2 regions of the Eubacterium limosum genome follow, and region 1 is predicted to be linked to the other one. Evidence: predicted binding sites of a transcription regulator. Region 1 holds the regulator's gene; the other holds the start of a gene.
The links. The regulator HrcA, encoded in region 1, represses chaperone genes, less so after heat shock. The targets are predictions, from matches to a motif close to TGTTAGCACTCNNNNNNNNNGAGTGCTAACA.
Positions count from the first base shown of each region.

Region 1 (15,244 bases):
AATAATTCAGAAAGGATTGAAAATATGAAAAAAATATTTATATTGTTTATTTCGATTATGGTTCTTTTATCTGTAACAGCTTGTAGTATTACAGGCAAAATAGATGAACCCAAATGGCCCGATGAAACAACAAAGGAATATATTGAAAAAGTAGAAAATGAGCTAAATTAAAAATGAGAGGAAAAAATGGAAATTACAAAGTATAGGTGGTTTCATAAATATAGAATAATAGTTTTAAGTATTTTTTTTCTAGGACTTTGGATAAGCTGGTACCTATTAGGAAATATTTACGGTGTTACATTGGGCTTTGATATGGCTGCTCCTGATTTAGGAGAAAACGTACAGGCTATTAAACAGAACCTCTTAGGGCAATTGTTAACGATAGATCATTTTGTTTCATCGACCTTCAGGTTTTCAATGATTTTAGGCCCTGTACTTATCTGTGCAAATACGTTGTTATTTATTTGGGAAAAAAAAGGTTACTTAGCTTTTAAGTTGCCAAGGAAAAATAATTATAAAGGGGTCATAATAAATACAATACTGATTCATGCATTTATCAATGGGACTACCTTTTACTTTGTATATATTCTTTTTTTATCTTTAGGCATGTTGTTTAATGCCGCGCATATGGAAATTGCGAGGACTTCTTTTGATTTTTTATTTGGCAGAAATTTTTCTATTGAATCTCCGTATTTCTACTATGTTTTAGATGGATTTATTAAATTTTTTGTATTTGGTTTTGTGTACAGTTTATTTTCTAATACGATTGCATTAGTTAGTTCTAAAAGTTATGTGTCGGTTATAATTCCGATTATTTATTATTTTGGTTTTTCAGTTATATTTGCAACTGGATTACAGTATATGCCTTTGGCACCTGTCTATACCCAAGGTTTTACTTCATTTGTTGATATGCCTTTATGGATGGCCTTTACACCAATGATTATACCAGTAGTTACTTCTTTTTTTATCATAATTTGGTTTTTAAAAAGAAAGGAAAAATATGTGGATTAAAATATTTGCTGTAATAATCCTTTGGATGTTTTATATTTACTACGATCCAATGGGACCTTTTGGTGGACTGTTTGGTGACATGGGCTCAGGTATGTTAGTGACCTATTTATGCTATTTCTTTATAGCCATGCATTTATCATTTAATAGAATAAACTCCTTCATATTAAGTCGTTTTGTGTTTAAAAAAGATTTCTACTTCTGGGCATTAAAAAAGATATTAAAAGTTAGCTCTCTGTATGTATTGATCTGTACATTTACATATGTGTTTATTAATTATATATTAAGGCACAATGATATGGTAACAATTTACATAATTGTAAAGTTTATGACTGGAAGTATTATTAATATATCTTTATTAAACTTTATTATATTGCTAATTAAACTTCAGTACAACACAATTTTTAGTATGATATTTGCAGGATGTATCATTACATTGGCTTATATTACTGGTGGGGTTCAATTGATAAGATATAATATCAGTTTTATAGCCTCGGCATATACGGATATTAACGGATATATGCGTCCTATGTTTACTATTATGGGATATCTTATAATCCTAAGTATTATGTTGATATTATTGTCAAGAAATAAAAAGATGGATATAAGTATTTAATTATGAAAATAAAAAGTATTTCGTTTTTTTGTGCAACATTGCTGACACTAGAAATTAATATTTGGAGAAATGTACAAGATAATAAAAAAATAGAAGATATTATAAAAATTATTTTTTTATCGGACAATGATGAAACAGGAATAAGTATTACATCGCTTATTACTTGTTTTGCTTTTGTTATATTTTCAGTACTATTTGTAATTAATATTAAAAATGATATCTCAAAAAATTATAGAAGTATGATACTCCAAAGATATAGAAGTCGGAGAAGCTTTTTGATGCAGCATCAAAAAAAGGGAATTCAAAACAGTTTAATTTTAACAATTTCTATTTTTGTATGTTTAGTTTTATTTTATAGTATATTGGAATTCAAACTTATAAATTTAGAATCGCTACCGGGCGACCAATTAATGTCCTTATTTATTAATATTTTTTTGTTTTTAAATATTTCAATTACTTTTAATACAATTATTGTCTTAAAAAAGAGCAATATACAAGGAATAACTGCGAATATTCTTTTAATAGTTATTGTTATATTATTAGATATTTCAATTAAAGAGATTAGTATACTAACTTTTGGATCAATCATTCTATTGGTAAGAGGAACTGTTTTCTTATCAAACATAATTTTTGTTTTAATAATATATCTATATTTTTTTATAAAAAATATAGATATCCTTTAAAGGAGAAGACAATGCAATCAATTATTCAAATAGAAAAAGCATCAAAGACTTTTAAAGATAAAAGCGTTTTTAAGGATGTTAATATTTCAATACAAAAAGGAAGTTGTATAGGTTTTTCTGGGTACAATGGATGCGGTAAAAGCGTTCTCTTGAAATGCATTTGTGGATTTTCGTTACTAAACCAAGGAAGAATTATATGTAACAACAAGACAATTAATAAGGATATAGATTTTATTCAAGATACTGGGATAATTATCGAAACTCCAGAATTTATAAACGACCTGACAGGCTATAAAAATTTAAAAATTATAGCGGAAATTCGGAATGTAATAGACGATAAAGATATCCTGAAAACAATGGAAATTCTCGACTTAGAAAAAGATAAAGATAAGAAAGTTGGTAAGTATTCCCTTGGTATGAAGCAAAAGTTAAGAATTGCACAAGCAATTATGGAAAAACCTAAAATTTTAATCCTTGATGAACCTACAAATGGATTAGACAAAAGAAGCGTTGTAATCGTTCGGGAAATTTTAAAAAAATTTATAAAAAAGGGGGGAACTCTAGTGATGACAAGCCACAATAAAGAAGACATGGACATTCTATGTGATCAAGTCTATGAGTATGATAATTATAATTTTTATATGAAGAGTAAATGAAGAGAAAGCCAACTAACAATGCTCCCTGGCAAAACACCGACTTCATCAAAAATTCAAAATTTAGCTCGAAGATTGAAGATCCTTGCCAGACTGCTTGACACTCCTTAGAAAAGCTAAAGCAGAATCTCTGGCACTAAATTACAGTAAAAAAGTAGGAGGCCCCCCCATGATCCACAACCTATCCCAAAAACTAACGTCCACCTTCATCCACCACCGCATCATTGACGCTGAGGACCGGGAGGTTTATATTTACAGCTTTGAGCTCCTGCTGTCCGCGGTCGTCAATCTGGCGGTGGTGGTGCTTTTAATATGCCTCACCGGGCAGGTGTGGGGTGGCGTGGGTTTTGTTTTGGCCTTTCTGGTGCTCCGGCAGTCCGCGGGAGGGTATCACGCGTCCTCACATTTTTTCTGTATCCTGAGCTTTACGGTCATTTTTTTGGTGTTTCTGGCAGTGATCATTTTTCTGCCGCCGCTTTACTATCTGCCGGTTATTCTGGGGGCCTTAATCATCGGTATACCCGTCATTGTGCTCACAGCGCCGGTGGCCCATGAGAACAAGCCGCTGACCGGGGCGGAGCGCGCGCGCCTGAGCCGTCTGGCAAAGCTGACCGTGGTTGTTTTAACAGCTCTGATCATGACGGGCTGGTACTTGGCGCCTTGGAACGCGGCGCCGGCTGGAGCGGCCCTGGGGCTTCTGACGGTTGCGCTGTCGTCCCTGGCGGCGCTGTATCAAAAGAGAAAGCGGGATTAAGCCCGCCCTAACTAAATATTGAGACTGGGATAATGCTTGACACCCGCCAACAGAGAGCTTTTGCTTTCTGTTATTTTTTTGCTCTAAATAAAGAGAGAAGGAGTTATTATGAATAAAAAAGATTTGTATGCAGTGCTTAAAGATAAAACCCGTATAGCCTGGGTGGAGGTTTTTACCGACCCGGAAGCCGGGGATGGCCTTCGGGTCTGGTTTGAGGACTGGCGGGGGCTGGAGTTCTACCGGAGTAAGGCAACCTTTATAAAATGGCTGGAGGAATGGGATATCGTGAGCACAGCGGCGGCAGAAAAGGCGGCGAGGGCGCTTCTGCCGGGCAGCCAGCTTCTGCCCATGTACCGCGGCCCAAAATGTACCTTTGTCCAGATTAAGACCAAATCGACCAAAGCCGGGGAGAAGTATGCCTATAGCTGGGTAAATTTGGATTTAATTAATTAACGGCCCCGGGCCTGTAAAGGAGGCGAAATGCCTGGAGCTTAAAAACGGCATGATCGTGCGCCATCTGCACCGGGATGCCACCATAAGGCGCAAGCTGGAGGAGGCGTGGCAGGTGGCGGCTGCGCTGGAAAAAAGATGAAAAAGGTGTGTGTTTGTCCCATAAGTGCAAAATAATATCCGATATACAGCCGAAAAAGCCATATTTTACCCTTTTTTGCTGGTTTACGCGGCCAACCCGCGGTTTGCGGCATTGGCCAGCGCCCGGTATAATACACCTACAAGCTTGAAAAACAAAGGACACCGGTGTTCCGAAAGGAACGATTAAATGAACAATAAAATAAACAGAATGGTAGTCACACCCGAGGAGCTGAAGGATCAGCCGGTTATATCTACACTGGACCAGCTGTTCTGCATGGAGCTCATGGATTTGCAGATGAACCGGGAGGAATTATTAAGGGCATATTATAACCGCACGCTGTTTCTGGGCAAGTCGCCGGAGCAGCCTGTGACGGTGGTGTATGGTACGGGCGCCACCCCCTACTACAATATCCGCGAGGCAGCGGCGCTTATGGGAAAGCGAGAAGGTATTGACGCTTTTATCGCAGAGCACGGCGATGCGCTGGGCGTGACCATGCGTATTGCGGCGGCGCCGGACAGGCTGGGGCTGCTCGAATTTCTGCCCACGGCGGACATCGAGGGGATTCATCGCCTGGCAGCGCTGCTGGGAAAAGAAGCGGATTCGGAGGGCGTAGCCATCATGTTTGAGCTGTTAGAGGAAAAGGCTGTGGCCTGGGGGAGACAGTGCTATGCATAAGTTTACCATTACAGACACAACCTGCTATGATGCGCTCTGGCTGCCGGGCCTTGAGACAATACCGGCGGTCATTGACCCGCCGATGTATTACGGCGGAGAGCCAGAGATATGGCTGGCGCTGAGCCCGATCCTGCCTCTGCTCGGCCAGACCTCAGCCAGCAAGCTGGCCGGGCTCATCGCTCCGGGGAGCAAGTGCAAGCGCCGGGTGTATTTTGGGGGAAGGCACCGCCACATGTGGATGGTGAACATGCAGGGGCTGCGCGGTCTGCTGCTGTTTATAAAGGACGATGTGAAAATGGAATGGGCGAAGGAGCAGTTTGAACGAAAGGTACACGCCCTGGAAATGCTGCATAAGGGGGACGCAAAGACCTCCATCCTTTACCACTATGAGGAGGGGAGTGAACCGGTTCCAGCCGAGGAATACGGCTGTGAGGCCGGGACACTGGCCCGCGTGCTGATCGATCAGCACCGCCGATGCCAAAAGCTGGAGGAGATGCTGGAGCAGGTGGAGAATGGGGCTTAACTACCTGGCGGAGCTCAACGCCATGCGGGATTATCTGCTGCTGAGGCCTCTGGCCTCCGGGCAGATATCCCTGTGGCACGGGCTCATGATGATCAATAACCTCTGTGGCTGGAAGAGCTGGTTTACAGCGCCGAATATGACGCTGCAGGCTTTTTCGGGGCTTTCGGACAGTGGAATCCATAAGGCGCGGAAGGTGCTTAAAGAGAGGGAGCTCATTGACTACCTGCCCGGCTCGTCTGGCGTGATACCGGCAAAATATCACATTTATCCGGTATCCCTGCGGGTCCGGGAGGCGCGCGGCAGTAAAGACAGCAGTACAGGCAGTAGTACAAGCAGGAGTACAGGCGGCGGTGCGGGCAGTGGGACAGGCGGCAGTACCGCATTCTATAAACAAAACAAACCAGACAAAAAGAGACAAAAGGAAACCACCAATCCTTTTTTAAAAATGTTAAGCGATGAGGAGGAAATGTGAACCGAAACGAAACACTGAAAATTATGGCTGTCATCAAGGCAGCCTATCCCTATTATTACAATAACCAGTCGGAGGAGGACCTGAAAACTGTGGTCAACCTCTGGCAGGGGATGTTTGAGGAGTATGAGTACAGACTGGTATCCGGTGCGGTACGGGCCTTTATCGCCAGTGACACTAAGGGTTTTCCGCCCTCTGTGGGCATGGTTCTGGACAAGCTGAGGCTGCTCACCGCGCCGCGTGAGCTCTCGGAAATGGAGGCCTGGAACCAGCTTTCCAGGGCGGTTAAAAATTCGGCCTGGTACGCCGAGGAGGAATTCGACAAGCTGCCGGAGGATATCCGCGGCATTGTGGGCTCTCCGGCCAGCCTCCGGGAGTGGGCATTGATGGAGGCGGGCACCTTCCACTCGGTCATTCAGTCCAATTTCATGCGCAGCTACCGGGCCTGCCGGGGGCGTAAACGCGCCCTTGAGGAGCTTCCGGAAAGTGTGCGCGGCATGATCGGGGAGCTGGCCGCTCAGAAAACCCTGCCGCCTGAGCAGAGGAGGGATGAAAATGCAAGTGGTGAATGAGCAGGATAACCAGGCTGAGATCCTCCGCTTTATCGAGATGGCTAAGCGGGGCGACAAGGACATGAAGCTGGCAGTGGTCAATCTTTTCAAGCCCATGGCTTACAGCATGGTTTACCGGTCCTTTTATGATAAAGAGGAGCGGGAGGAAATGTACCAGGAGGCCTGCTTGCAGATATTGGAGGCCATTGAGGATTTTGATACGGAAAAGTACCGGCATGTGTATTTCCGGTATTACCTTAAAAACCGTCTGCGGTTTATGATTTCAAACCGGATTTGGCGCATTGGACTTGAGAAAAGGCGGTTTGTCTATTCGATGGATGAAAAAACATCCGGAGTCCAGAGAGGGGAGTGCGTGAAAAAGAACCAGCTTCCGTCTGAGGAGAATACGGAGGAGCTGGCCATCAGAGGCTGTATGACGCAGAAGGTGCTGGAGGTGATGCGAGAAAAGATGGAGCAGAAAACCTATGAGGCGGTCTGCCGGCATTTCATGGAAGGTATCACCTACGCCGAGATTGCCAGGGAAAGGGGGAAGAGCCGCTCCACTGTCCATAAACAGTGCAGCCGTGCGCTGGACAGGGTGAAGCGGGAACTGCTCGGGGAGGAGGATTATCTGAGACTGATATAAATATCAATGGTCATGTTCTGCGGATCAGTGCCAGTGTACTCCTCGAAATCGGCCTCAAAGCGACGGTCAAGCGGAAGCTGCCACAAAGCCTGCCAGAAATCTGTGACGGCGGACTGTACGTCGCCCTGAACGCGGAAACGGGCGTATCTGCCACCGGGGATGGTCTGGACAGATAGTCCCTGGGGCAGAGGTGCGCTGGGGGCTGTTTCACAGCCGACGGTAATGTCATAATCGCCTTTTTCGTCACTTTCGTAGTGGTTGTAAAGGGCGATGGTCCGGCTGTTGACCTTGTCGGGTATGCCCAAATATACCCCGTTGTACAGCTGCTGCCAGAGGCCGCCGATGACTTCGGCGGAGCCTGGCGAGAAGTTATTATTGCGGGCGGTAATGCCGGTGATGGTTCTTGGGCTCAGTTCTGTTATTTCGTAATGCATGTTATACCTCTTTTCTTATGATAGAACCAGTATAGCAGATGAAATATGACAGGGTGTGTCAGAATTGGGCGTAATGGGCCAGAGCTTTTTCAAGCTCCTCTTTCAGGGTGGCGCAGAGGGGTTTGGGGGAATGGAGGATCAGGTCGCCGCCAAAGGAAAGAAGGTAGCCTATGAGCCAGTTGTCCACAGGCAGACAGGTGCGCACGTCAAAATCGCCCCCGGGCAGCGGGGTGACCTGGGCACCGGCGAACTCGTCGTAAACCCGGTAGGCCCGGTTTTTAAGGATGGTGAAGTGGAGCGGGGTCATGACGGTTTTAGCTGTTTCGGTAAAGGGGACGGCGGGATAGGGCTCAAAGGTGTCCCCCAGAACCTGCAGATCCTGGATGCGGAACAGCTTGAACACGCGGTAGTCCTGTCTCGTATGGCAGTAGGCCTGAAGATACCAGTTGTGGCCTTTGAACAGCAGCTTGATGGGATCAGCGGTGCGCTGGCTTTTCTTCCCGTCGGCGCTCCAGTAGGAAAAGTGGATGGTGCGCCGGTTGAGAATGGCGTTTTTGAGCTCCTCTGAGCGCTCCCGGTCCTGTATGGAGCCGCCCCAGCCCGTAAAGTCCACCTCGATCCAGCTTTGCTGGTTCTTTTTAAAAAAAGTTCCCAGCTTGGTGAGCAGGCCGTCAGGGTCAGGGTACTCGACGGCTTTAAGGCTTTGAAGGGCCATGAGGATTTCATTCTGCTCAGCGTCGCTCAGAATGGACTTATCCAGGGTGTAGCCGTCCATGAGGGCGATACCGCCGTTTTTTCCCACGTTGGTGTAAATGGGGACGCCGCTAATGCTCAGGCGGTCAATGTCCCGGTAAATGGTGCGGACAGAGACCTCAAAATGGCTTGCCAGCTCGCTGGCGGTCATCTGCCCCTTGTCCAGAAGCAGGTAGATAATTTCGAACAGGCGATGGGTCTGCATAATGTTTCTCCAATTAAAATGGACGGCAGATCTGCCGTCCGTTTTGTTTTTTATACGCTTGGCGCTTCCAGCATGTTTTCGCGGATTTTATCCAGATCTTCTTTTGTCAGATCGGTTTTATCAAGCAGGTAAGCGTCGACATTTTCGTAGTTTTCCTTGATGTAGTTCAGCTGAATCTTCAGCCATTCGGGCTTGACGCCAAAGAAATCTTTGAGCTGGTCTTTGGAAATACCCTTGGCCTCGTTCATTTCATCGGCCATGATGGTGCCGAGAATCTCGAAGGCTTCATCAAAGGTCAGGTTGGTCAGGGAGTAATCCGAGATAATGGTTTCCTCCGGCACACCGCAGATCAGCAGGATGAGGGCAGTCATGAAGCCGGTGCGGTCCTTTCCGTTGGTGCAGTGGTACAGGATGGGGTATTGGTTGGGGTCGGTCATGACCTTGAGGATTTCTGCGTAGAGCGGCGCGGCGTTTTCGACCTGGTAGCCGTAGATCTTGCGCATGAACTGATCGATGCCGTCAGGCGCTGTAAAGTTGATCTCGTTGTGGCTGAAGGGGATATTTTTGAGCACCGGAATGTTTTTGTAATCTGCGGTGGAGGGCAGCTTGTCTGGCAGGGCTTTGGCTTTGGGCGCGTCTCTGAAGTCAAAGACATGCTTGAGTCCAAGCTCCTCAAAGTATTCCACATCCTTATCGGAAAGGTGCGCCAGCTCTTCGCTGCGGATCACCTTGCGCCATTTTGTCTTGCGTCCGTCCAGGCCGGTATAGCCGCCGATATCGCGGATATTGATGGAATTTTCCAGCTGGATCAGCCGCTTGCCCAGGTTGGACTCGTCACAGAAGATCAGATGGTCTTCGTCCTTAAAATCGGTTTCCCAGGGATTTTTTTCCGGAAGCGGAAGGCTCTCGGTCTGGTTAAAATCTTCTGCCTGAAGCTTTTTCTGACGTTTTTTATGAATCAGATATGGGACTGCGGCAGCCGCGGCAATAAGCGCCCCAATGCCTACAAATTTTTTCATATGTTCACTCCTTTGACTCTTTCTACTTTATTATATAGAATATATTGTAACATAAAGACTTAAATTTGTCCCGGTGACAATTTGTTTTTTCAGCATATTTTATAAAAAGGAGCGTTTTAATGGAAAATGTCGGAATTTATGTGCATGTCCCCTTCTGCCGGCAGAAGTGCCGCTACTGTGATTTTCCCTCATGGGCGGGTCTTGGTGAGGCGGAGACTGGGCGTTATTTTGAGGCGGTCTGCCTTGAGATAAAGGCCTTCGCGGCTGAGCAGGGAAGAGTGCCCGCGGGCACGGTTTATTTTGGCGGGGGCACGCCCTCTTATGTGGCAGCCGATTATATCGGACGGGTCATGGACTGTATCCGGGAGTGCTTTGAGCTGCCTGAAGAGGCCATTGAGGCGACCATTGAGGCGAACCCCGGAACCCTGACCGATGCGAAATGCCGGGCTTACCGAAACATGGGCCTTAACCGTGTGAGTATGGGCCTCCAGACCACAAGCGACAGGGGGCTGAAGGCTCTGGGCCGTATCCACACCTACGCGGATTTTAAGACGTCTCTGGATCTGCTGGGAAGCGCGGGATTTGAGAATATCTCAGCGGATTTGATGTTTGGCCTGCCGGGGCAGACCCTGGAGGATGTACGGCAGGATATTGACCGTCTCACTGCCCTTGCTTCCATTAAGCATATTTCCTGCTACAGTCTGAAAATCGAGGAGGGAACAGCCTTTGACACGCTGTACCGCCAGGGGAAACTGCTGCTGCCGGACGAGGCGCTGGAAAGGCAGATGCAGCACACTATCATTGACGGTCTGGCTGAGAACGGCTTTGAGCAGTATGAGATATCGAACTTTGCGAGGAAAGGCTGGGAAAGCCGTCACAACAGCCTGTACTGGGTGATGAAGCCCTATGTGGGCTTTGGACTGGGGGCAGCCTCCTATTATAAGGAAGAGCGCCGAACCAATGTGATGGATATGGAAGACTACTGCGCTCTGGTCACGCAGGGAAAAGCCCCGGTGCTCGAGACGCACATTTTGGACGCCCAGGAGAAAAAGGGCGACTTTATGTTCCTGGGACTGCGGCGCATGTGCGGGGTGGATGATGCGGATTACCGGGAGCTGTTTGGCAGTAGTTTTTTTGAGGATTTTGAGGAAATCGAAAACCTTGTGAAGGCGGGACTTCTCACGCGTGAGGATCAGGTTATCCGGCTTACCCCAAAGGGGCAGGACCTGGCGAATCAGGTGTTTGTAGCTTTTGTTTAGGACGGGTCTGCTGCGGTGGAATACGCTGTGGACGGTCTTGCTTAAATAATGTTTAAATCTTAAAAACTTGACATTTATCTTATAGAAATCTATTGACAAAGTAAGACCCCGGTGGTATATTATAGTCAAGATATTAGCACTCACATGTAACGAGTGCTAATAAAGAGGTGAATAAAATGGACTTGAAAGAGAGAAAGAAGAAGATATTGGAGGTAATCATTAAGGATTACATCAATACCGCCGAACCGGTAGGGTCCCGGACCTTGTCAAAGCGTTATAACCTTGGCATCAGCCCTGCGACCATCCGGAACGAAATGGCTGATCTCGAAGACCTGGGCTTTTTAATGCAGCCGCACACCTCATCTGGAAGAATTCCGACTCAGCTGGCATACCGCTATTATGTCGATGAGATCATGCAAATCCAAAAATTAGCTAAGGTTGTGAGAAATGACATCCATAATGGGTATCTAAAAATAACAAGGGAGCTGGATAACACCATGAACCACACGGCAAAGGTGCTGTCCCAGCTGACCAACTACACCTCTGTGGTGCTGTCGCCGCGGGTTTCCTGCTTTAACTGCAAGCACGTACAGATTGTTCCTTTAATAAAGGAACGTGTTTTACTCATTGTGGTCACCTATGAAGGGATGGCAAAGAACATTGAAATGACCCTTTCGCAGGAAATTGACACCACTTTGGCCCTGAAACTGAGTAATGTCTTAAACAGTTTCCTCAAAAATATTTCCTTCCAGGAAATTAACATGGAGCTAGTCGATCAGATTCAGGAATTGTCTCCGGATGAAAGCAATTTACTCCGGGAAATTCTTCCGGTATTAAGGGATACTTTGATGGAAGAGGCTTCAGACATCCATTCCATGGGTCTGACGAATCTTTTCAATTATCCTGAATTCAGTGATGTGGAAAAAATCCGTCACCTGGTCAATGTGATCGAGGAGAAACCGCTGCTGGCGGGTATTCTGTCAAGTGATGACACCAGTCAGGTGATTAACATCAGCATCGGGGATGAAAATGATAATGAGAACCTGAAGGAATTCAGTATTATTACAACAACCTACGAGCTGGAAGGAAAGACCGTAGGCGCTTTTGGGGTCATAGGACCAACGAGGATGAATTATGATAATGTTTCCTCGGTTCTTGATTATATAAGAAATGAACTGAACACAAACTTAACAAAATTATTAATGAAATAGGTGGTTAAATGGCTAAGGAAGAAAAGATGGAACAAAACGTAGACGAAACCGTTAAGGAAGAAGCTACAGAGGAACAGACAACAGAAGAACAGACAGCTGAGGAAGCTGTAGAGGATGTTGAAAAATCGGTAAATGAAGCGGCCAAGGCAGAGGAAGCAGCGATGGAGCGTCTTATGCGCCTTCAGGCGGATTTTGAAAACTATAAAAAAAGAACGCAGAAGGAAAAGACCGACATTTACCAGTTTGCTCTTGAAGGCTTTGTCACAAAGCTTTTACCAGTGCTTGACAACCTGGACCGCGCCGAAGCGGCAGCCGATGATGACAATACGGACAAATACCGCGAGGGTGTTCAGATGGTTTTCAAGCAGTTAATTGGTGTTCTGAACGAGGAGGGTCTGCAGGAAATTGACTGTGTGGGCACCGCCTTTGATCCGAACTTCCACCACGGTGTTGCCGTTGGAGAAGATCCTGAAAAAGATGATCAGGTTGTTCTGGAGGTTTTCCAGAAGGGCTACACTTTTAAGGACAAGGTCATAAGACCCGCAATGGTTAAGGTTAATCAGAAGTAAAAAAACGCATGGCGTCGGCGTTTTGGAAACGACGCAAAGTCCGGCCATCCGGTCGGCAATTAAATCTGGAAAACAAACTTTCGAATCAATAGGAGGACATATATTATGGGTAAAGAAAAAATTATTGGTATTGACTTAGGTACTACAAACTCTTGCGTAGCTGTTTTGGAAGGTGGCGAACCGGTTGTTATCCCAAATGCAGAAGGGAACCGTACAACGCCGTCCGTTGTCGCATTCACTAAAGACGGTGAAAGACTGGTCGGCCAGGTGGCTAAACGTCAGGCTGTCACCAATCCGGACCGTACAGTTGCTTCCATCAAGAGACACATGGGGACCGACTATAAGGTAACCATCGACGATAAGAGCTATACACCGCAGGAAATCTCTGCAATGATCCTGCAGAAATTAAAATCAGACGCAGAAGCTTACCTTGGCGAAACAGTTACCAAAGCTGTTATCACTGTACCTGCATACTTCAGCGATGCTCAGAGACAGGCAACCAAGGACGCCGGTAAAATTGCCGGTTTAGATGTACTGCGTATCATCAACGAACCAACCGCTGCTTCACTGGCTTATGGTCTTGACAAGGCAGACAATCAGAAAATTATGGTTTATGACCTTGGCGGCGGTACCTTCGACGTATCCATCCTGGAATTAGGCGACGGCGTTTTTGAAGTTAAGGCGACCAACGGTAACAACAACCTGGGCGGCGACGACTTTGACAACAAGGTCATTGACTGGATGGCTGAAGAATTCAAAAAATCCCACGGCATCGACCTGAAATCTGATAAAATGGCGTTACAGCGTTTGAAAGAAGCTGCTGAAAAAGCTAAAATTGAACTCTCCAGCGTTATGAAATCGGACATTAACCTGCCATTTATCACTGCAACCGCAGAAGGACCGCAGCATCTGGAACTCTCCCTGACAAGAGCGAAATTCGACGAATTAACCTCTGGTCTTGTAAGAGAAACCGAAGGACCTGTCTCAAAAGCGATGAGCGACGCAGGCCTTGGCAAAAACGAACTGAACAAGGTGATCCTGGTTGGTGGTTCCACAAGAATCCCAGCAGTACAGGATGCTGTTAAGAACTTAACCGGCGAAGATGCCTACAAAGGCATTAACCCTGACGAATGTGTTGCCATCGGCGCCGCTATCCAGGGTGGTGTACTGGCCGGCGAAGTCAACGATGTACTGTTACTCGATGTTACCCCGCTTTCCTTAGGGATCGAAACCCTGGGCGGCGTATTCACAAAACTGATCGAACGTAACACCACAATCCCGACCAAGAAGAGCCAGGTATTCTCTACCGCTGCTGACAACCAGACCGCTGTAGATATCCATGTATTACAGGGTGAACGTGAAATGGCTTCTGGCAACAAGACTCTGGGCCGTTTCCAGTTAACCGGTATCCCGGCTGCAAGACGTGGTATTCCACAGATCGAAGTTACCTTTGATATTGACGCCAACGGTATTGTCAACGTATCTGCCAAGGACTTAGGCACCGGCAAATCTCAGAATGTTGTGATCAAATCGACCACCAACATGAGTGAAGATGATATCGACAAGGCTGTAAAAGAAGCTGAACAGCACGCAGCTGAAGATAAAAAAGCAAAAGACCTGATCGAAGCCAAGAACAACGCAGACTCCACTGCTTACCAGGCAGAACAGTCTCTGAAGGACATGGAAGGCAAGATTACCGACGATGAAAAGAGCAAGGTAACCGCCGCCATTGATAAGGTTAAGACCGCAGGTGAAGGCGAAGACGTTGAGGCAATCAATAAAGCCATCGAAGAATTAAACGAAGCTTTATATCCGATCGCTCAGAAAATGTACGAACAGACCGCTCAGGAACAGACCGCAGAACAGCAGTCTGCTGACCAGAAGGGCGACGATGACGTCGTAGAAGCTGAATACGAAGAAGTCAGCGACGACGACAAGTAAGACGTCCGCTGTGAGCCCGACAATAAGATAGACTTTAGGAGATGGCAGCTGTAATGGCTGCCATCTTTAATAATGATTCTTTACAGGCTGGGCCTTTTAGGTTACAATATGAGGCGAGGTGAATAGAAGCATGAGTGAAAAAAGAGATTACTATGAGGTGCTGGGCGTTGAAAAAAGCGCCAGCGCAGATGAAATAAAAAAGGCCTATCGTAAGATGGCCATGAAGTATCACCCGGATAAGAACCCGGGCGATAAAGAGGCTGAAGAAAAATTCAAGGAAGCCAACGAAGCCTACGAGGTCTTAAGTGACGAAACCAAGCGTGCGACCTATGACCAATACGGTCACGCGGGCATGGAAGGCGGCTTTGGCGGCGGAGGCGGCGCTTCCTACGGCGGTTTCGGCGGAGGCGGCTTTGAAGATATTTTCAGCGATATTTTCAGCTCCTTCGGCGGAGGCGGCGGTTTTGGCGGCTTTGGCGGTTTTGGAGGAGGCGGCGGCGGACGCCGTGGTCCAAGCCGCGGCTCAGATATGAAAATTAACATTAATCTTTCATTTAAAGAAGCCGTTTTTGGAACCGAAAAGAAGATTAAAATCAAGCGTCAGGAAGAATGTCCGACCTGTCATGGCTCCGGCGCTGAACCGGGCAGTGAAGCCCATACCTGTGACAAGTGCGGTGGCTCCG
Region 1 is NZ_CP019962.1:1,859,628-1,874,871, forward strand. Features, by position in the region: gene B2M23_RS21140 (LptM family lipoprotein) at 25-171, shown strand; gene B2M23_RS08580 (hypothetical protein) at 187-1,011, shown strand; gene B2M23_RS08590 (hypothetical protein) at 1,627-2,307, shown strand; gene B2M23_RS08595 (ABC transporter ATP-binding protein) at 2,319-2,963, shown strand; gene B2M23_RS08600 (accessory gene regulator ArgB-like protein) at 3,130-3,714, shown strand; gene B2M23_RS08605 (hypothetical protein) at 3,823-4,167, shown strand; gene B2M23_RS08610 (hypothetical protein) at 4,493-4,981, shown strand; gene B2M23_RS08615 (hypothetical protein) at 4,974-5,504, shown strand; gene B2M23_RS08620 (hypothetical protein) at 5,494-5,976, shown strand; gene B2M23_RS08625 (replicative helicase loader/inhibitor) at 5,973-6,545, shown strand; gene B2M23_RS08630 (RNA polymerase sigma factor) at 6,529-7,170, shown strand; gene B2M23_RS08635 (GyrI-like domain-containing protein) at 7,152-7,604, opposite strand; gene B2M23_RS08640 (helix-turn-helix transcriptional regulator) at 7,663-8,562, opposite strand; gene B2M23_RS08645 (tyrosine-protein phosphatase) at 8,613-9,581, opposite strand; gene hemW (radical SAM family heme chaperone HemW) at 9,701-10,840, shown strand; gene hrcA (heat-inducible transcriptional repressor HrcA) at 11,017-12,051, shown strand; gene grpE (nucleotide exchange factor GrpE) at 12,060-12,620, shown strand; gene dnaK (molecular chaperone DnaK) at 12,726-14,561, shown strand; gene dnaJ (molecular chaperone DnaJ) at 14,692-15,244, shown strand, end outside.

Region 2 (15,244 bases), 650 kb from region 1:
AAAGCCCGGGATCGGCGGTCATCTGCCGGGCAAGAAAATTGGGGAGAAGGTGTCAAAAACACGCATGATTCCAGAAGGGGCCGATGCGATTTCGCCGGCGCCGCATCATGATATTTATTCTATTGAAGATCTGAGGCAGTTGATTTTTTCCTTAAAAGAAGCCACTGGCTATACCAAGCCGGTGATTGTCAAAATCGCCGCGGTCCACAATGTGGCGGCCATTGCCTCGGGGATCGCGCGCTCTGGCGCGGACATTATTGCCATTGATGGCTTTAGAGGCGGTACCGGCGCAGCGCCGACCCGTATCCGTGACAATGTCGGAATTCCCATTGAGCTTGCGCTGGCATCTGTGGACCAGCGCCTCCGGGATGAGCAGATCCGCAATGATATCTCCATTGTTGTCGGCGGCAGCATCCGCAGCTCCGCCGACGTGGTCAAGGCCATTGCCCTTGGCGCAGACGCCTGCTATATTGGCACAGCCGCCCTTCTGGCGCTCGGCTGTCATTTATGCCGCCACTGCCAGAGCGGCCGCTGCAACTGGGGGATCGCCACTCAGCGTGAGGATCTTGTAAAACGGCTGAATCCGGAAATTGGCGCAGAACGTCTCACGAACCTCATGCGCGCCTGGAATCATGAAATCCAGGAAATGATGGGCGGTATGGGCATTAACTCCATCGAATCCCTGAAAGGAAACCGTCTGATGCTGCGCGGTATTGGCCTTTCCGATAAGGAATTGGAAATATTAGGAATAAAACATGCGGGGGAATGACGCCGAGTCCAATTTCTGGAAGAAATTGGCAGCGAGTGAAAAGCGAACCGGCAGATGAGCGGACGAGCGATAACGAGGCAAATACAGATGTTGAAGAAGCAATCCTTTATAAAGAGGAAGAGGCTTCTGAAAACATCTGTAAGCCGAGTCCAATTTCTGGAAGAAATTGGCAGCGAGTGAAAAGCGAACCGGCAGGTGAGCGGACGAGCGCATGAGGCTAACGTCTTGTTTGAAAAAGCCTTCCGAAGGAAAAATCAAGGCTTTTTCAAATAAAGACGCGGTCGTGAGAAGCGATAAACAAAGGTTTATTGAGAACAAAACCGAGGAGAAAATAAACAATGAAACGAGTATATGTAAATGAAGAATGGTGCCTGGGCTGTCACCTTTGCGAATATCAGTGCGCTTTTGCAAACTCCGGTGAGGAGGATATGTTCAAGGCCTTTAATAAAAAAGAAAAACCATTGCCGCGCATCCGTGTGGAGGATGGTGTGGAAAACGGAGAGGAAATCCATTTTGCGGTTTCCTGCCGCCACTGCAAGACACCCTACTGCGTCAAGGGCTGCATAACCGGCGCTTTATCGATCGGGGAAGACGGTGTGATCAAAATCGACGGTACACGCTGTGTGGGCTGCCGTACCTGTATTGCCATGTGCCCATACGGGTGTCTGGTGGTCGGTCACACGAAAACCATGCTGAAATGTGAACTGTGCACGGAAAATGGCGGTGAGCCAGCCTGTGTTAAAAACTGTCCGAACCGTGCCATTGTTTTTGAAGAAAGAGGTGCTGTCAATGAATAAGACAAAGTATTTGATCATCGGAAATTCCGCCGGAGCCATCGGTGGTGTCACGGGTATCCGCAGAGAAGACATGGACGGCAGCATTACGATTATCAGCGCGGAAAAACACCATACCTATTCAAGACCATTGATCTCCTACTGGCTGGAGGGTAAGGTTTCTCAGGAGAAAATGATTTACCGGGATGAGGATTTTTATGAAAAAAACGCCTGTGAGGTAATACTTGGCACAAAGGCAGAGCGTATTGATGTTCAAAAGAAGCAGGTATACCTGGCAGGCGGCGGGTCTGTCGCCTATGAAAAGCTCTTAGTCGCAACGGGCTCTGTTCCCTTTGTGCCGCCGATCAAGGGCAAGGAAACGGCTAAAAATACCTTTACCTTTACAACCATGGATGACGCGGCTGGCGTGGGTGAGATTCTGGATAAAAATTCTAAAGTCGTCATTTTAGGCGCAGGGCTCATTGGCCTGAAGGCAGCTGAAGCGGTTGTGGGACAGTGCGCGGGTGTGACGGTAGTAGATCTGGCAGACCGGGTGCTGCCCAGTGTTCTGGATACAGAAAGCGCTGAGATTATCGAGGCACATCTGACCAGCCAGGGAATGGTTTTAAAGCTGGAAACCAGTATTACTGAAATCGGCGATATGGAAGTTACACTGAGTGACGGCGAGCTTCTCCTTTATGACATTCTCATTCTGGCGGTGGGAACAAGACCGGAGATGTCACTGGTTGAGCAGGCTGGCGGAAAGGTGGAACGTGGGATTGTGACCGATGATCACCAGCAGACCAGCCTGAAGGATATTTACGCGGCTGGAGACTGCACGCAGAGCTATGATATTACCTCACAGACGGCTAAAAACATGGCGATTCTTCCAAACGCTTATCTGCAGGGTGAGGTGGCAGGACAAAATATGGCCGGTGGCAGCGCGGTGTATGAAAAGGCCTTTCCCGTAAATTCTATGGGGCTTCTGGGCCTGTATATGCTGACGGCAGGCAGCTGCATCGGCGAATCCATCACCGTCAAAACCGATGAAAGCTATAAAAAGTTTTATACAAAGGACGGCGTTTTAAAGGGCTATATCATCATTGGCAACTGTGATCGCGGCGGTATTTATACCGATATGATCCGCGAACAGATCCCGCTGGAGACAGTGGATATGGAAATGCTGATAAAAGAGCCGGGCCTGATGGCTTTTAACCCAGGAGAACGATATGCGAAGCTCAGCGCAGAGCATTAGGAGGAACAAGGATGATCATTGAAGCAGGAAAAAAATATTATACAGAGCTGAACCGTGAGGTAAAGGCAGCAGAGGATCGTGAGATTACCATCAAGGGTGTTCTGGGCCAGCGCTATATCGGTACCGGCGTTAAGAATAAGGATATTACCGTTTACGGCACACCGGGAAACGCCATGGGCGCATATCTCAGCGGAACGAATATCACCGTTTACGGCAACGTGCAGGATGCAGTGGGAGACACCATGGATAACGGCGATATCGTGGTCTACGGAAACGGTGGCGATACCCTGGGCTATGGAATGCGCGGCGGCAGTATCTACATCCGCGATAACGGAGGCTACCGCGTAGGTATTCATATGAAAGCTTATATGGAGCACCAGCCTGTGGTGGTGATCGGTGGTAAGGTCGGGTCTTTTTTGGGCGAGTATCAGGCCGGCGGAACCATTGTGGTTCTGGGGATTGGCGTAGACGGCGCTTTTCCGGCAGGCGGTTACTGCGGCACTGGCATGCACGGCGGTGCGATGTATATCCGCAGCGATGTACCGCCGACAGAGCTGGCACCGCAGGTAGTAGCAGAGCTGTGTACGCCTGCAATGCTGGAGCCGGCCATGGCCTGTATTGAGAACTACTGTCATTATTTTGACGCTGATATTAAGGAGATTTTGGCAAAATCCTTTTATAAATTGACACCAGGTGCCAACAATCCTTATAATGATTTATATACAGCGTATTAAGGAGAGAGAAAATGAATTTTGGCAAAAAAACACTCGATGCTGTCAGCTATATCGAGGAAAATGATATTAAATTTATCCGGATGCAGTTCTGTGATATTTATGGACAGAGCAAAAATATTGCCATATCCAACGAGCAGATCGAGCGTGCCATCCTCTATGGTGTGCCCTTTGACGCCAATTCTGTGGCAGGCTATCTGGACGCGGATCATTCTGACCTGATCCTGCACCCAGACCTGTCCACGCTTCAGATTCTGCCCTGGCGGCCACAGCAGGGAAAGGTCGCCAGAATTCTCTGTGATGTGAAATACCCGGACGGTACGAATTTTGAAGGAGACAGCCGTTATATATTGAAGGAGCAGATGAAAAAAGCCGAGAAGCTGGGCTACCGCTTTAACGTGGGCGCAGAATGCGAATTTTTTCTGTTCCGCCTGGGTGAAAACGGAGAGCCGACCAGAGAGCCGGTTGACAGCGCTGGCTATTTTGACCTGGCCCCCTTTGACCGGGGCGAAAATACACGGCGGGAGATTATCCTGACACTGGAGGAAATGGGCTTTGAAATCGAAAGCTCTCATCATGAATCGGCCCGGGGACAGCACGAAATCGACTTTAAATACAGCGGCGCCCTGGAGTCGGCAGACAATATTATGACCTTTAAAACAGTGGTCAAAACCATTGCCCAGCGCAACGGCCTGCATGCTACCTTTATGCCAAAGCCCCTCAACGGGCAGCCAGGCAGCGGCATGCACATTAATATGTCTCTTATGAAAGACAGCGAAAATGTCTTTACCAGCGATTTTGGCGGGCTGACCGATGAAGCCAGATGGTTTGCCGCCGGTGTGCTCGCGCATATCCGTGGGATCAGCGCTGTATCCAATCCGTTGGTCAATTCCTACAAGCGCCTGATGGATGGCTATGAGGCGCCTCAGACTGTCAGCTGGGGCTATGGGTCCCGGTCGCCGCTTATCCGTATTCCGGCCGCTGTGGGCGATTACTGCCGTATGGAACTCAGAAGCCCGGACCCTGCCTGCAATCCCTATCTCACCTTTGCGCTGATTCTGGCAGCCGGCCTTGAGGGAATTGAAAAGAAACTGCCTCTGATGGACCCGCTGGGGGAAGCACCCGCAAAGCTTCAAAAGCTGCCCATGACATTAAGGGAGGCGCTGGGAGAAATGGAAAAGGACACCTTGGTAGCAGAAGTTCTCGGCGAGAAAACAGCACAGAAATATATTCAGCTCAAAAGCTGGGAGTGGAGACAATACATCGGAATGGTCCACGAGTGGGAAATCGACCGTTATTTTTCAACCTTCTAATTTAGGAAAAACAAAAACCTGAAGGAAGGGGGGATGAAATAATGAGTAATGTGTTGTTGGTATGCAGGCAGAATGAGATAACAAAAGCACTGACAGAGATCATGCGGGGCATGGAATTTAGTATGATCGACGCAGTGCCCTCCGGCAGTGAAGGCCGAAGGCGCCTTCAGGAAATTGAGTATGATATGGTCATTATCAATACCCCCCTGGGCGATGAATTTGGTATAGAACTGGCCCTTGATACGATCGAAAAGTATCTGATCGGTGTTGTGCTTATCGTGAAAAACGAGCTGGTAGACCATGTGGAGGCCAAGCTGATGGACACGACGGCTTTCGTGGTGTCTAAGCCCATCAACCGCCAGCTTTTGACCCAGAACATCAAGTTTGTACTGAACTCAAAGGCAAAAATGCAGCGCCTTAAGGAACAGAACGAAAAACTGCAGAAAAAAATGGATGATATTAAGATCATTTACCGGGCCAAGCTGTGCCTGATGGGCTACCTGGACATGACCGAGGAACAGGCTCATCGTTACATCCAGAAGCAGGCCATGGACATGCGGATATCGCCCCGGCAGGTTGCCGAAAACCTTATACGGACCTATGAGCGTTAAAAAGATTTAAAGAACCTGTTTATTCCTCCGGAATAAGTGTATAAATACTAACAGAACGTCTTGTTTCAAGGAGGAATAAACAAAATGGGTAAATTAAAAGGAACGAAAACACTGGAAAATCTGATGAAGGCATTTGCAGGTGAAAGCCAGGCCCGCAACCGCTATACTTTTTTTGCGTCAAAAGCTAAAAAGGAAGGCTATGTTCAGATCCAGAACATTTTCCTGGAAACAGCAGCCAATGAAAAAGAACATGCGGAAATGTTCTATAAATACATCGTGGAAAATGAAGGTCTGGACGGAGAAGCCATGATGGTTGGTATTACTGCGGAATATCCTGTCAGCCTGAGCGACGACACCCGCACCAATCTGATCAACGCCGCTGCCGGCGAACGTGAAGAATGGAGCGACCTGTACAATAACTTTGGAAAAACCGCTGAAGAAGAAGGCTTTAAAGATATTGCGGCTACCTTCAAATATATTGTAGAGGTTGAAAAGGCCCACGAAGCCCGCTATTTAAAATTAGCTGAAAACATTGAAAAGGAACGTGTCTTCAAACGCTCAGAATCCGTTAAATGGAAATGCGGCAACTGCGGCTATATCAGTGAAGGCAAGGAAGCGCCAAAGGTTTGCCCGGCCTGTAAGCACGGCAGAGAATACTTTGAATTATTTGTGGAAGCTTATTAAAAAGTCATTTAGGACGAACCAGGCTCCGGAGATCAGAGAAACTGACTCCGGAGCTTTTTTTGAAAAATTTTAAGACAGTTTTGTTATAATCGTTGGACAAAATAAAGGGAGGAATAAAAATGTTTTTAGATACAGCCAATATTGAGGAAATCAGAAAGGCCATGAGAACCGGCGTTTTTAAAGGGGTTACCACCAATCCGACCATTCTTCTTAACGAGCGGACCCCCAGAGCGGAAAAGGTGCGCGAAATTCTGGAGGAAGGAGTGCCTTTTATCTACGTGCAGACCATCGGCGAAACAGTAGAGGAGCGTCTGGAGGACTGTGAGACCATTCTGGCTCTCGACGGCGAGGGGCGAATCGGCCTTAAAATACCAATGGATATTGCAGGACTGGAGGTGGTAAAGCAGATACGCGAAAAATATCCGGACTGTAAGATTCTGGGAACAGCCGTTTACTCTGCGGACCAGGGGATATTTGCCGCGCTGGCAGGCTGCAACAGTATTGCGCCTTATATAAACCGCATGTCCAACAATGACCTGGACCCTTACAAGGCGGTTTCTGTCATTCGCGATTTTATTAATGAGCGCCAGCTGAACTGTGAGATTCTGGGCGCAAGCTTTAAGAATACCAATCAGGTTATACAGACCCTGGCCTCCGGCGCCCATTCAGTCACCATCCCCTACAATATCTTTGAAAAGATGATGAATAAAGAGCTGGCAGTTTCGGCCATCGAAACCTTTAACAGGCATGGCGAGATGCTGAAGGAAAAATATTAAATCAAAGCTGCAGCACCGTAGAGGTGCTGCTTTTGTCATTAAGATTATTTAAATTTTTCTTCAAAAGATCTTGATTTTTTTATCAGAATGATCTATAGTATTGTTAGCACTCGGAGATAACGAGTGCTAACAATAACGAAACGAAAGTGAGTGGAGATTATGGCTAAAAAGCAATTCCAGGCAGAATCCAAACGCCTGCTGGATTTAATGATTCATTCGATTTATACAAACAAAGAGATTTTTTTAAGAGAGATTATCTCAAACGCAAGTGACGCGATTGACAAGCGTTACTTTAAAAATATGTCGGAGGGTGGCAGCGGTCTCTCAAGAGATGACTACGCGATCCACATTATTCCGGATAAGGAAGCTGGAACCCTGACCATTACCGATAATGGTATCGGGATGACCCAGGAAGAGCTGGAAGAAAATCTTGGTATTATCGCCAACAGCGGCTCTCTGGAATTTAAGTCTGAGCATGAAGCTCAGGAAGATATTGATATCATCGGCCAGTTTGGTGTCGGTTTTTATTCTGCCTTTATGGTCAGTAAGGACATCAAGGTCCGTACAAAGGCAGACGGCAGTGACACTGCCTATGAATGGGAATCCGAAGGTGCGGAAGGCTATACCATTGAAGTATGTGACAAAGAAGAAGTCGGGACTGAAATTATTCTGACACTCATGGACGACACAGAGGATGAAAAATACAGCCAGTATCTGGAAGAATACCGACTCAGAGAGTTGATCAAACGCTATTCCGACTATATCCGTTATCCCATTAAAATGGAAGTGGAAAAGAGTACCCTGATCGAGGCTTCAGAGGAAGAGAAGGCCAAAGAGGATTACGAACCGCAGTACGATACCTACCTGGAAGAAGAAACCCTCAACAGCATGGTACCGCTGTGGAAAAAGAATAAAAGTGAAGTCACCGATGAGGATTATAACAATTTTTACAAGGAAAAATACTATGACTATACCGATCCTGCCAAGGTTATCGCAACCCATGTAGAAGGTGTGTGCACCTACGATGCGCTGCTGTTTATCCCGTCGAATGTCCCGTATAATTACTTTTCTAAGGAATTTAAAAAAGGCCTGCAGCTGTACTCCAGCGGCGTTCTGATTATGGATAAATGTGAGGATCTTCTGCCAGACTATTTTGGCTTTGTCAGAGGTCTGGTCGATTCACAGGATCTGTCACTGAACATTTCCAGAGAAATGCTTCAGCAGGACCGTCAGGTCATGGCCATTGCTAAACGTATTGAAAAGAAAATCACCTCTGAGCTTATGGACATGCAGAAAAAAGATCGTGAAAAATATGATGAATTCTATAAAAATTTCGGTCTGCCGCTCAAATTTGGCATGTACGAAAGCTACGGCATGAACGCCGATAAGCTCAAGGATCTGGTTATGTTCTACAGCTCCAGCGAAAAGAAAGCCGTCACCTTTGCAGAATACGTCGGCAGAATGAAAGAAGACCAGAAATATATTTACTATGCCTGCGGTGATTCCATTGAAAAGATCGGAAAGATGCCGCAGATTGAGCTGCTTTTAGACCAGGGCTACGAAGTCCTTTACTGTACTGACGATGTGGACGAATTTGCGCTTAAGAGTCTCATGAAATATGATGAAAAAGAATTCCGCTCCGCTTCCGATGATGATCTGGGGATCGAACAGTCCGAAGAGGCCAAAAAAGAATCTGAAGCCAAAAATGAAGAAAATAAAGATTTAATGACCGCCATCAAGGATGCCCTGGACGGCAAGGTAAATGCTGTCAAGCTGTCCACAAGACTGAAAAGTCATCCGGTATGCTTCTCAACAGAGGGGATATCCTTAGAAATGGAAAAAGTTCTAAACGCACAGCCCATGGGCGGTGATGTCAAAGCCGACAAGGTTCTTGAAATCAATGGGAGTCATCCGGTATTTGACGCCATGAAAAAAGCTTATGACGACAAAAATAACGATAAGCTGAAAAAATACGCCAACCTGCTTTATGATCAGGCCATGCTCATTGAAGGCATGACCATTGAAGATCCGGTAGAGTTCGCAAGATCTATTTGTGAACTGATGGTATAACGCTGATCGGAAAACATAATAATTTAAAAGCCCCATTCTTGTGGAGAATGGGGCTTTTGTATTTTTTGATAAATGCCTACGGCGTTTCATCGAGAGAATGAAAATCATCTTCAAAATGAATGTTGTCAAGATCAATATAGCGCATAAGCTTATTGCAGTGCTTTATATTCTTATCAATAATCTCAGGAGTAACGCCAGCCAACCGGACGGAAATGGTTGATAAAAAGTCGGTAAAATCTATGGAAATTTCCTTGTTGGGGGAGTTGTAGATATCCTGATAAAGCGCTTTTCGAGCGCCATATTCAGCGACGGTCAGTTTTCTGAACATTTGTGGCTGTATGTCGAGATCGAACTCCAGAATAATGGCAGACATGGAGCTGCGAATATAATTATGGGTCGCATCCAGGTAAAGCTCTTTTTCACGGAGAAGACTATATAGTTCTGAGGCCGCGGGGGTCTCAAAAATTTTAATGAAAAAAATACGATTAAATAATATGTGCATTTGGAACTGGTTCTCGATCATAAAGCCAAGCTTTTTGTTTAGAAAACGGCGAATATAAAGAATAAAGTCGTGAAATATCTGACCGACAATTTCTTCTTTTTTGAAATAATAATTCACCAGTCCAACCGAAACACCAGCTTTTTCAGCGATTAACGCAATTGTTGTTTTACGGTAGCCTAGTTCTAGGAAAAGTGCTTTTGCTGTATATAAAATGTTTTCTCTTTGTCCATCGTCTGTATTTTTGTATGTATCCATTGGCCATCCTCTAAAATGTTTTGTGGTTATTCATTATACTATATTATTTTCAAAAGTACACGTGAAATTTAGTATTCACCAATAGGAAAAATAGTAAAAAAATAAAATAAACAAAAAAACATTGACAGGAAAACGAGTTCATTGTATTATACTGAATATAGAATTGAATATTCAGTTTAAAATTCAGTCAGGAGGGGTACATGGTGAATAAAAACGTGGATCAGTTGTATGAAGAAAGAGAAAAGAGGTATATTCAGGCCGTCGATTTAGAACAGCCGGACAGGGTTCCTCATGAAACGCGGTTTGGTGAGTATTGGGCGATTAATTACGCTGGCTATCCTATTAAGGGAAGCGCGGTAGATCCAAAGATAATGGGAGAGGCAATGGAGAAAATCGCGCAGGATTTTGCGACAGACACATGCCCGTCATTGTTTTCAAGAAATCCGTTGTTTTACAAATCATTGAAATCAATCAATTTTACTGAAAGTAAAACTGGAATTATGCAGCATCCAGAAGTCAGCTGTATGGACCGTTCAGAGTATGATGCTTTTATTAAAAATCCATTTGGGTTTATTGTGGATAAGATTTTACCGAGAGTCTACAAAGCTTTGGATTCAGAGGGGGCTGGTTATGGGATGTCACTTGTCCGCGCGATGAATATACAGACCGACATGACAACCCCGATTTTGATGGAGGCGGGACGTGTCAGTAAGAAATATGGTCTTCCTCTGACAGGCGCAGGACTGGTTGAAGCGCCAATGGATTATATTTCGGATATGATTCGCGGGTTTTCAGAAATTACAATGGATATTCGGAGGTGCCCGGAAAAAGTTGCGGCAGCAGCCGAAGCCGTATTGCCGCTGATGGACCGGTTAGCAGCCCAGCTGCCTGCGGTAAAGGGGAAGCTCATCAGCATTCCGCTTCATATGCCTGTTTTTATGCGGGAAAAAGATTTTGCAAAGCTTTGGTGGCCGACTTTTAAAGAAATGGTAGAGCGCATGGCGGCAAGAGGGCAATATATGCGTATTTATTTTGAAGGTGACTGGACGCGCTATTATGACTATCTTCAGGATCTGCCAAAGGGGCATATCCTTGGAGCCTTTGAATATATGGACCCGCAGCTGGCTAAAGACAAGCTGGGTAAGACCATGTGTATTACAGCCGGTTATGATGTGTCATTGCTTCAGTATGGTACAAAAGAAAAAGTCCTTGATGAAGCGAAAAAATTGATGGATGTTCTGGCGCCGGGCGGAGGTTATATATTTACCGTTGCCAAAGGCATTACCTATCCAAATGACGGAACACCGGAAAATGTAAGGGCGCTGTATGAATTTGTAGAATCCTACGGAAAATATTAGGAGGGAAGGCAATGGACGAAAATACAAAATATCTGGCAACCTGGAAAGAATACTGTGAACAAAATGAAATTGACTATGAGGAAAACAGCTATCTCGAGCCATACTGGCAGGTGGCACAGGAGAAGCTGTTTGGATTTGTCATTAAACTGTTAATATGAATGAACGGATTTTATACGCTATGATAGGCAAGATGAGGAGATCGAGATGAAAAAATTAAGTAATTACATAAAATTTTCATATGGCTTTGCAGATTTATGCTTTATTTTTATGGTTACATTTTCAAATACTTACTATCTGGTTTTTTTTACAGAGGTATTGAAAATTTCTCCAGTTCAGGCAGGGGTTATCATGACCTTTGGCCGTATTTTGGACACGATCAGTGTTCCGATACTTGGACCAATTATTGAAAAAAGTAATTTTAAATGGGGGCGCTACCGTTCATGGATACTCATTGGTTCGTTCTTTATACTTCTTTTCAATACAATTATGTGTGCAAACCTGACAGGACTGCCTGAAGGTGCCTACATTGTGCTCTATACGATTTTCTATGCGGCATTCTGTATTGCCACTAATGTTTCATACATTGGCTATACATCCTTAAATTCAACACTGACGGTTGATGCGGCGGAGCGTGTGCAGCTCTCCACCTTCCGCGGGCAGGGAAACTCCATTGGCAAAATTCTGGCTGGCTGGTGCCTGCTGCCATTAATCTATCTGGTTGCCGGCGCTCAGGAAATGACCGTACAGGGATTCTTTATTACAGCTTTGTTATTAGGGCTTCTGACGGTTTTAGGATATGGGAATCTTTTTGCGGCCACAAAAGACTACAAGGATTCAGGCGTTACTGTCAAGGGTGGTAAGGCCGAAAAAGTCACAGTCGCACAGATGTTTAAGCAGGTGGTAACAAACCGTCCGCTTTTGGCGATTTTAGTGGCAGATATATGCAGAGTATTAACAACGCTGTTGATTGTTGCAATGTTCCCTTATTTTTACATCTATGTTGTCAAAAATCCGGATATCATTCCAACATTTTTCGGATTGACCAGTATTCTCATGCTTATTGGGTCAACGCTTGTACCGTTCATCACCAAAAAGCTGACAAAAAAACAAACCTATATTTTAGGTATGGTTTGGATTTGTGCTGCGTTGGTGCTCATGTTCTTTAACGCAAATAATGCGACGCTCGTTTTGATTATTGCCTGTATCGGCTATGTGGGGGTCGCCTTCCCGAACGTTGTCAATACAGCCATGTACGCAGATATCACTGATTACAGCGAATGGAAAACAGGTTATAATGCCCGAGCGGTTATATTCAGTGTTTACCAGCTTTCCATAAAAATTGCGGCGGTATTCTCGACGAGCGTAGCAGCCTTTGGCCTTGGGCTTATCGGCCTTCAAAGCGGGGTTGAGCCAATGCCGGAAGTCATAGAAGGTATAAAATCGCTGGCAATGTTTTTCCCGGCAGGCGTCAGCCTGGTCGCTGTGATTGCGATGCTGTTTTATAACGTCAATGAAAGAAAATTACCAGAATTGCGCGCTGAAATCGCGGAAAGAAAGATGGCTGACAATTAAAGATTGAGGCAGTGAGTTAACAGACTTATCTGCCAGGAGGTTACCAGATGAAAAAAGACAACAGGCTTTCTTTTTTCGAAACACTTACGATGGCAACCGGTTTTACAATAGGATCAGGAATTATTACGCTGACAGGTATCGGCATTGGAATGACTGGCAGAAGCGTTTTTATAGCATTTGCAGTGTGCGCTGTCCTGTTTCTGATCTCTTTTCGGCCCCTCTTTATTATGAGCAGCGTTCTTCCAAGAATGAGCGCTGCGTACAGCTACTCTAAAGAGCTGATTACAAAAGAGGCTGGCGGTTTATATGTATATATTTACTTTTTTGGACGGATCACGATTGCGATTTTTGGCATATCCATTGCGCAGTATCTGGCAAGCTTGATCCCCGCGCTTAACAATCCAGTGGGAATGAAGGTGGTGGCGGCAGGTGTTTTGACTTTGTTTTATATCATTAACCTTTTCGGTATAAAAAATGCAGCGATTGTGCAGAATGTACTCTTTGTTATTTTGGTATTCAGCCTGCTCTCCTTTGTTATTTTTGGCATTGGAAAGGTGGAATCCAATTTTTTTGAACAAAAAGCATTCTTCGTAAATGGATTCAGTGGGTTTTACTCTGCGGTTTCACTTTTATTTTTCGCTGTTGGGGGTGCATATATCATCACGGATTTTGCACCGAAGATCAGAAATCCTGAAAAGGTGATGACAAAGGTTATCTATATTGTGACCATTGGTGTGACGGTATTGTATATGTTTATTGGCATTGTGGCAAGCGGTGTGATTCCACAGGCCGAAGCAGCATACCAATCCCTGGTTGTCACGGCGCGCATTGTATATCCCAATAATTTGCTTTTCAGCATTTTCATTGTCGGTGGAGCGCTGGGAGCATTAATCACCACTCTAAATTCAAGCTTTGTATGGTATTCGAGCTCCTTGATTCAGGCCTGTAAGGATGGCTGGCTGCCGAAAGCCTGGGGAAAAACAAACAAATACGAGGTTCCCTACATCCTGACGACTATTTTCTATATTCTGGGGCTCATCCCTGCGCTTTTAGGGATGGATTTAACGGTGGTTTCTAAAATTGCGGTTGGTATGACGATTTTGTCGATATTGATCCCGATGGCAGGGATTTTGAAATTACCGGAGAAGTATCCAGAAGAATGGAAGCAAAGCGTTTATTCGAAGCGTTATCCAAAATGGCGGCTCAGAACCATGGTGGTCATCACATACCTTATTATGTCCACCCAGGTATATGCTCTGTTTGCGGGGAATCCGGCAACGGCAAATGTCATAATACTGCTTTATATTTTAGGAATAGGCTTATATTTGTTTTTTAAATCAAAATACAAGACATTAAAAACAGAAGGCGAAGGAGAGAAAGATTAGTATGGAAATAAATAAAAATACAGTTGAAAGAAATCAGCTTTACACCGATGTGCGTTCCGGAAAAATTCCCAAGCGTGTGCCCATTAATCTGAACATGGACGCAGCCGCTGTCCTGGAGTATGCAGGCTACAATCTAAATATTCACCAGTTTGATATCAATTATCTGATAAAGGCCATGGAACGCGTCGCGGAGGATTTTGAAAGCGACAACCTTGGCGTCACAACTGTGCGGTTTCCGCATTTTTACAAGCTTCTGGGCGCAAGGCATTTTCAGATGGGGAGCGATGGCTTTCTGCAGCATCCGGAAATTTCTGTGATGGAGCCTGGGGAATATGACGCATTGATTGAAGCACCCTACAAATTCCTTTGGGATGCGATTATCCCAAGACTGTATAAAGAACTCGATAAGCCGTGGCCGGAATCCTCTATGTCCCTGGCAAAAGGTTTTTCAAGCTTTTATGGAACAATGGGAAAAATCGGTGCAGCTAAAAATGAAATCTGCCTTAAGTATGGTAAATCGAATCTGGGCGGTGCTTTTGCGCAAACAGATGCGCCCATGGATTTTATCGCAGACCTGCTCCGATCCTTTACGGGTATGTCCATGGATATTCGAAGGAATCCGGAAAAGGTTGAGGCAGCGTGTGAAGCGATCCTCCCACTGATGATCAAGGCAGGAGCCAAGGGAACGCCTGAGGTGCGCGGCGCCTGTATGATTCCGCTCCATATGGCAACCTATATTAAAGAGAAGGATTTTGAGCGCTTCTACTGGCCAACCTTTAAAAAGCTGGTTGAGGAGCTGGTTAAAACCAATACGGCAGTTTCAATTTTTATGGAAAATGATTTTACGCGCTACCTCGATTATATGCAGGAGCTTCCAGAGGGCTGCCAGTTGATGGCAGAGTTTGGTGATCCCAGGCTTTTTAAAGAAAAACTTGGTTCAAAATTTATCCTCACAGGTTTTTATCCTCTGTCACTGCTTAAAGCAGGCACATTACAGCAGGTGAAAGATAAGGCGAAGGAAATAATTGACGTGCTGGCGCCGGGCGGAAACTATATTTTCAGCTTAGACAAATCGCTGCTTCGGGCAAATGACGCGGATATAAATCTGTATAAAGAATTATTGAATTTCGTTAAAGAATACGGCGTTTATTAAGGAGAAAAAGATGAATATCAATTCCGAATACTATAAT
Region 2 is NZ_CP019962.1:1,213,154-1,228,397, forward strand. Features, by position in the region: gene B2M23_RS05625 (glutamate synthase-related protein) at 1-769, shown strand, start outside; gene B2M23_RS05635 (4Fe-4S dicluster domain-containing protein) at 1,108-1,566, shown strand; gene B2M23_RS05640 (NAD(P)/FAD-dependent oxidoreductase) at 1,559-2,797, shown strand; gene B2M23_RS05645 (GltB/FmdC/FwdC-like GXGXG domain-containing protein) at 2,809-3,531, shown strand; gene glnA (type I glutamate--ammonia ligase) at 3,543-4,841, shown strand; gene B2M23_RS05655 (ANTAR domain-containing response regulator) at 4,883-5,452, shown strand; gene rbr (rubrerythrin) at 5,537-6,136, shown strand; gene B2M23_RS05665 (transaldolase family protein) at 6,256-6,912, shown strand; gene htpG (molecular chaperone HtpG) at 7,072-8,982, shown strand; gene B2M23_RS05675 (TetR/AcrR family transcriptional regulator) at 9,059-9,739, opposite strand; gene B2M23_RS05680 (uroporphyrinogen decarboxylase family protein) at 9,940-11,097, shown strand; gene B2M23_RS21110 (hypothetical protein) at 11,109-11,255, shown strand; gene B2M23_RS05685 (MFS transporter) at 11,302-12,669, shown strand; gene B2M23_RS05690 (APC family permease) at 12,717-14,054, shown strand; gene B2M23_RS05695 (uroporphyrinogen decarboxylase family protein) at 14,056-15,207, shown strand; gene B2M23_RS21115 (hypothetical protein) at 15,218-15,244, shown strand, end outside.
Region 2: a site for HrcA is predicted at 7,014-7,044, ahead of htpG (molecular chaperone HtpG). Genes of this name have one in related genera too.